One region of the Variovorax sp. 01T432 genome, then DNA from elsewhere that is predicted to be linked to it. Evidence: predicted binding sites of a transcription regulator. Region 1 holds the regulator's gene; the other holds the start of a gene.
What was found. The regulator LexA, encoded in region 1, represses DNA repair genes until DNA is damaged. The targets are predictions, from matches to a motif close to ACTGTATNNNNATACAGT.
Positions count from the first base shown of each region.

Region 1 (3,410 bases):
ACCGCGCCAGCCTTGCGCTCGCGCACCAGAGCATCGACGATGTCGCCACGCGCTTCCGCATGGCTCATCAGGATCTCCACGCGGGGCCACTGGACCGCCGCGCCTTTCATCCGGTCGAACAACTCGCGCGCCGCCGCGGATGGCCCACCCGGCCAGTTCCTGAGCCGGCGCACCGTCCCTTCCTCGACGTACCCCACCGGTCCCGAATCTCCCGAATCGAACGCATCAAGCCGGTAGGTATGGACCTTCCGGACGTCGAATGCGCTGTGCACCGTGCCCGCGCAAACGGCGACCACGCCGCCACCGTCCGGCATGGCGGCCACCACGATCGCGTCACGCAGGTTCTGTGGCCCGTCGGGGGCGAGCGCCGTCGAGGGGCGCATCGCGCAGGTCAGGACCACGGGCTTGGAGGGCGCGAGCACAGACTGCAGGAAGAAGGCCGTCTCCTCGAGCGTGTCGGTGCCGTGCGTGATGACGATGCCCGCCACTGCGGGCTCCGCAAGCCAGTGCGCACAGCGCATTGCCAGTTCGCGCCAGATGCCGAAGCTCATGTCCTTGCTGTCGACCTGGGCCACCTGTTCGGCGAACAAGGTGATGCCTTCGCGCGCATCAATGGATCCGAGCAGGTCCGCCACGCCTACCTCACCCGCCGTATAGCCGATGTTGTCGCCTGCGCTTCTTGCCCGGCCGGCGATGGTCCCGCCCGTGCCGAGGACGACCACGCGGCGCTTGCCATCTGAATTGGTTTCGGCCATCGCTTGCCAACTTTCGAAAACTGGTTAAAAATACAGCTACTGGTTATCCAACCAGTATCCGCCAGGAGCCATTCATGCAGTTCTCCGTCAAGCTTACCGCCCGCCAGCAGCAGATTCTGGATCTGATCCAAAGCGCAATCGCACGCACAGGCGCTCCGCCCACCCGTGCTGAGATCGCTTCCGAACTGGGCTTCAAGTCCGCCAATGCGGCCGAAGAGCACCTGCAGGCCCTGGCTCGCAAGGGCGTCATCGAACTCGTCAGCGGCACCTCGCGCGGCATCCGACTCAAGGGCGACGCGCTGCGCTCCATCAACGAATCGCGCAACAACCAGTTCTCCCTTTCACTGCCCGGCATGGCCCAGCTTGCGCTGCCGCTCATCGGACGCGTGGCGGCAGGCTCCCCCATCCTTGCCCAGGAGCATGTCGACCAGACCTACTACGTCGAGAACACCTTGTTCCAGCGGCAACCAGACTACCTTCTCAAGGTGCGCGGCATGTCCATGCGGGACGCCGGCATCATGGACGGCGACCTGCTTGCAGTTCAGGCCACCAAGGAAGCTCGCAACGGCCAGATCGTTGTCGCGCGCCTGGGCGACGAGGTCACGGTGAAGCGGTTGAAGCGCAACAAGCAAGTCATCGAACTGCATGCCGAGAACCCGGACTATCCCACCATCGTGGTCCAGCCTGGCGAACCCTTCGAAATCGAAGGCCTCGCCGTCGGCTTGATTCGCAACACGATGCTGATGTGAGCAACTGAATAACCCGGCCGCGACAGGTGGCGGGCGTATGGCCGAGGGCCATCACCCTGTCGAGGCCGATGAGAGCAATCCTGCCTGTGTTCAACCTCTGACCTTTCTGGAGTTCACATGGGAATCGCCCTACTCAGCATCGCTGACTTGTTCATGCCACTGCACGCCCTGGCCAGCCGATTGATTCCGGCGCGCCGTTCACGCCGGGAAGACTCGGCGGGCCTTCGCTACGTCGGTGTCCGCCCAAGCTGCGCGGCTCGGCCGAGCGTGGCCACCGAAGGCAAGATGCAGCGAATCTCCAGACCCTTGCGGGTGGTGCGCACCGTCGATGCGCAGCACCCTGGTCAAAGGGCCGGCCGCGTGGTGATTTCGGGTCGGATGGCGGATGTCTGCGCCGAACTTGACAGGCTCGTCGCGTTGGAAGCCGCGAACGCAGCACCTCGTTCTACCCCGCTGCACTGAAGCTGGCCAGGCCCCTGCGCTGCACTTCAGCGCTGCGCCGACACAGCATGTCGATCGTGCGAGGCACAATGGCACGCCATGAACATTGTGATCCTCGACGACTATCAGGATGCGGTGCGCAAATTGCGCTGCGCATCCAAGCTCGACGCGTATGCGGCGAAGGTCTACACCAACACGGTCAAGGGCATCGGGCAACTGTCGGTGCGCCTCAAGGACGCTGACGTGATCGTGCTGATCCGTGAACGTACCCAGATCTCCCGGCAGCTGATCGAGAAGCTCCCGAAGCTCAAGCTCATTTCTCAGACGGGCCGGGTCGGTGGTCACGTCGATGTTCTTGCTTGCACTGAGCATGGCGTGGCGGTGGCGGAAGGCACAGGCTCGCCGTTGGCGCCCGCGGAACTGACCTGGGCCCTGATCATGGCCGCCATGCGCCGCTTGCCGCAGTACATCAGCAATCTCAAGCACGGGGCATGGCAGCAATCGGGCCTCAAATCCGCTTCCATGCCCCCCAACTTCGGTCTCGGCTCGGTGCTCAAGGGCAAGACGCTCTGCATCTGGGGCTATGGCCGTATCGGTCAACTCGTCGCACGCTACGGGCAGGCCTTCGGCATGCAAGTCGTGATCTGGGGCCGCGAGGAGAGCTGCGCCAAGGCTAGGTCCGACGGCCTTCAGGTGGCGCCGAACCGGGAAGCCTTCTTCATGGCGGCGGACGTGCTGTCTGTCCACCTGCGGCTGACGGAGGAGACTCGTGGCCTGGTCACGCTCGAGGATCTCTCCCGCATGAAGCCCACCTCGCTCTTCGTCAATACATCGCGTGCCGAACTTGTCGAACAGGACGCTCTGCTCGCAGCGCTCAACCGCGGTCGCCCCGGACTGGCTGCCATCGATGTATTCGAGAGCGAGCCACCGCTGCAGGGCCATGCACTGTTGCGGCTGGAGAACTGCATCTGCACACCGCACATCGGCTATGTCGAGCAAGACAGCTACGAGATGTATTTCGGCCAGGCCTTCGACAATGTGGTCAGCTTCATCAAGGGCAGTCCGACCAACATCGTCAACCCTGGCGCGCTGCAGGTCCGTCGTTGACACGGACTCCTCTGCCCGCGGCGCTGTGGGCCTTGTTGGCGGGCAATTTCGTGATCGGAACGGGCGTGATGGTCGTGCCCGGCACGCTGAATGAACTCAGTGCCTCTCTGCAAGTCAGCGCCGCCACTGCCGGGCAGTTGATCACGGCAGGTGCGATCGTGATGTGCCTCGGCGCGCCCCTGTTGGCTGCGGTGGTCGCGGGCTGGGACCGCAGGCTTCTACTTGCATGCACACTGCTCTGGTATGCCTGCGGGCACTTGATGGCGACGCTCATGCCCAGCTTCGGCGGCCTGCTGGCTGTGCGCATGCTGACGGTGGTCGCACCCGCCGTCTTCACCGCACAGGCCGCGGCATGCGT
Region 1 is NZ_JBFTPS010000009.1:46,385-49,794, forward strand. Features, by position in the region: gene AC1DNF_RS09685 (asparaginase) at 1-755, opposite strand, end outside; gene lexA (transcriptional repressor LexA) at 830-1,504, shown strand; gene AC1DNF_RS09695 (hypothetical protein) at 1,622-1,966, shown strand; gene AC1DNF_RS09700 (D-2-hydroxyacid dehydrogenase family protein) at 2,045-3,052, shown strand; gene AC1DNF_RS09705 (MFS transporter) at 3,049-3,410, shown strand, end outside.

Region 2 (3,410 bases), on a different contig from region 1:
CTGCCCGATGCGCTGGCGGTCGAGATGGAGGGCGCGGCGGTGGCGCAGGTGTGCCACGACTATGGCGTGCCCTTCGCCGCGATCCGGACGATTTCGGATCGCGCCGACGATGCGGCGCACGCCGATTTCCTGCGCTTCGTCGCTGCGGTCGCGAGCCGCTACAGCCTGGCGGTGATCGACGCCTGGCTGGGCTCGCTGCCCGAGCCGGCGCCGGACGGGCTCGCTACTTGAGCCAGCCGCGGCTGCGGAAGTACAGCATCGGCCCCAGCGCGCTGACCACCATCAGGACGAGCACGTAGGGGTAGCCGGCGGCGCCGAGCGCGGCGATCTCCGGAAACTGCATGTTCATGCCGTAGATGCTCGCGATCAGCGTCGGCGGCAGCAGCGCCACGCTGGCGACCGAGAAGATCTTGATGGTCTTGTTCTGGTTGATGTTGATGAAGCCGACGGTCGCGGCCATCAGGAAGTTGATCTTCTCGAACAGGAAGGCCGTGTGGTTGTCGAGCGATTCGATGTCGCGCAGGATCTGCCGCGCCTCCTCGAACTGCTCCGCATTGAGCATGCGGCTGCGCATCATGAAGCTCACGGCGCGGCGCGTGTCCATCACGTTGCGGCGGATGCGCCCGTTCAGGTCTTCCTGCCGCGCGATGGCGCCCAGCACCTCGCCGGCGAGTTCGTCGCTCACGTTGCCTTCGAGCACCTTCTTGCCGGCGATCTCGAGTTCGTCGTAGATGTTCTCGAGTGTGTCGGCGGAGTATTCGGCGTCGGCGTCGAAGAGCTTGAGAAGCACTTCCTTCGCGTCCTCGATCAGTCCCGGCGCGCGGCGCGCGCGCATGCGCAGGAGGCGGAACACCGGCACGTCCTCGTCGTGAATCGAGAACAGCACGCCGCGGCTGCGCAGTTCGGTGTTGTGCTGGTTGAGGATGAAGGCCACGCGCACGGAGCGCGGGTTCTCGTCGTCGTCGATCAGGAAGTCGCTGCGGATGTGCAGTTCGCCGTTGTCTTCCTCATAGAAGCGCGCGGATTCCTCGATGTCCTCGTCCATCGCGTCTTCGGGAATGGACAGGCCATAGTACTGCTTGATCCAGCGCTTTTCCTCGACCGTGGGCGATTCGAGGTCGACCCAGATGGGCTGGAACTTGGAAAGCTCTTCCAGCGCTTCGATCTCTTCCTGGACGAGGCGGCCATTGGCGAGCGTGAAGATGTTGAGCAAGGCTCACTCCCGTGAAATGTCTGGGCGGATGGGCGAGGAAGGGGCGCTTTCAAGCTCCTCGCCGACGGGCCGTCAGACGGGAGTTGAAAGCCGCGGAGGCGGAAGGTCCATGCGGCGACTCCAAATGCGGTGCGGCGCGATTATGTCACCGGCCCTTGGGCAATCACTCGGACGTCTGGATGGACATACAGTAAAGTTGCGGCGATGCAGAGCGTTGCGACACCCGCACCCACCACCCAGGCCGAGCGTCTCGCCGCCGCACTCGGGAAGCTCAACGACGCGCAGCGCGCGGCGGTGCAGCACGGCGCGCACGGGGCCGGGGGCGAGGCGGCGCAGCCCGATGCGCGGCCGTTGCTGGTGATCGCCGGCGCCGGCTCGGGCAAGACCAACACGCTGGCGCACCGCGTGGCCCACCTGATCGCGCGGGGCACCGATGCGCAGCGCATCCTGCTGCTGACCTTCTCCCGCCGCGCCGCGCAGGAAATGGAGCGGCGCGCCGGCCAGGTGCTGGCGCGCGTGCTGGGCCTGGCATCGCAGGGGGCGCCGCCGGCGTTGCCCTGGGCCGGCACCTTCCACGGCGTCGGCGCCCGCCTGCTGCGCGAATACGCGGCCCGGATCGGCCTGGACGAGAACTTCACCATCCACGACCGCGGCGACGCCGAAGACCTGATGGGCCTGGTGCGCAACGACATCGGGCTGGCGTCCATGGAGCGGCGCTTTCCGCGCAAGAGCACCTGCCTGTCGATCTACTCGCGCGCCGTCAACACCTGCGCGCCGCTTGCCGAGGTCCTCAAGCATGCGTTTCCGTGGTGCGCCGAATGGGAGTCGGAACTCAAGCGCCTGTTCGGCGCCTACGTCGAGGCCAAGCAGCAGCAGCACGTGCTCGACTACGACGACCTGCTGCTGTACTGGGCCGAGATGGTGGCGGAGCCAGCGCTCGCTGCCGAGATCGGCGAGCGTTTCGACCATGTGCTGGTCGACGAGTACCAGGACACGAACCTGCTGCAGGCCGCCATCCTGCGCGCGCTCAAGCCGGACGGCCGCGGCGTCACGGTGGTGGGAGACGACGCCCAGTCGATCTACTCGTTCCGCGGCGCAACCGTGCGCAACATCCTCGACTTTCCGGGGCATTTCACCCAGCCGGCGCGCGTGGTCACGCTCGAACGCAACTACCGCTCGACGCAGCCCATCCTCGATGTCTCCAACGCGGTGATCGCCCGGGCGGCGGAACGCCACGCCAAGACGCTCTGGACCGACAAGCCCTCGGCCGGGCGGCCGCAACTGGTGCTGGTGCCCGACGAGGCCCAGCAGGCGCGTTGGGTGGCCGATCGCGTCCTCGCGCACCGCGAGGGCGGGTTGGCGCTCAAATCGCAGGCGGTGCTGTTTCGCACCTCCTCGCACAGCGCGGCGCTCGAACTGGAGCTCGCGCGGCGCAACATTCCTTTCGTCAAGTACGGCGGCCTCAAGTTCCTCGAGGCCGCGCACGTGAAGGACCTGCTCGCCGTGCTGCGCTTCGCCGAGAACCCGCGGGGCCGCATGGCCGGTTTCCGGGTGACGCAACTGATTCCGGGCATCGGCCCGGCGACGTCTACGCGCCTGCTCGAAGCCATGGCGCAGGCCGCCGAACCGGGTGCCGTCGTGCGGGACTTTGTCGCGCCCTCCGCGGCGCAGACCGAGTGGGCGCGTTTCGCGGCCGTGTACGAAGCGCTGCGTGCGCCCGCGCTGGCCTGGCCGGGCGACATGGAACTCGCCCTGGGCTGGTATCTGCCGCACCTCGAGCGGCTCCACGACGACGCCGGGCCGCGCCGCCTCGACATCGAACAACTGGCCCGGCTGGCCGCCGGCTATTCTTCGCGCGAGCGCTTTCTGACCGAACTCACCCTGGACCCGCCGGAGGCCACGAGCGATCGGGCGGGCCCGCCGCTGCTCGACGAGGATTACCTCATCCTCTCCACCATCCATTCGGCCAAGGGACAGGAGTGGACCTCGGTGCATGTGCTCAACGTGGTCGACGGCTGCATACCGGCGGATGTCGCGCAGGGGGCCAGCGAACTCGAGGAGGAGCGGCGACTGCTCTATGTCGCCATGACCCGCGCGCGCGACCATCTGCACCTGCTGGTGCCTCAACGCTTCTACGTCACGCAGCAGGCCGTCCGCGGCGACCGGCATGTTTACGCGGGCCGGACGCGATTCATTT
Region 2 is NZ_JBFTPS010000048.1:46,721-50,130, reverse strand. Features, by position in the region: gene AC1DNF_RS27625 (5'-methylthioadenosine/adenosylhomocysteine nucleosidase) at 1-231, shown strand, start outside; gene AC1DNF_RS27620 (magnesium and cobalt transport protein CorA) at 224-1,213, opposite strand; gene AC1DNF_RS27615 (ATP-dependent helicase) at 1,418-3,410, shown strand, end outside.
Region 2: a site for LexA is predicted at 1,388-1,405, ahead of AC1DNF_RS27615 (ATP-dependent helicase). Genes of this name have one in related genera too.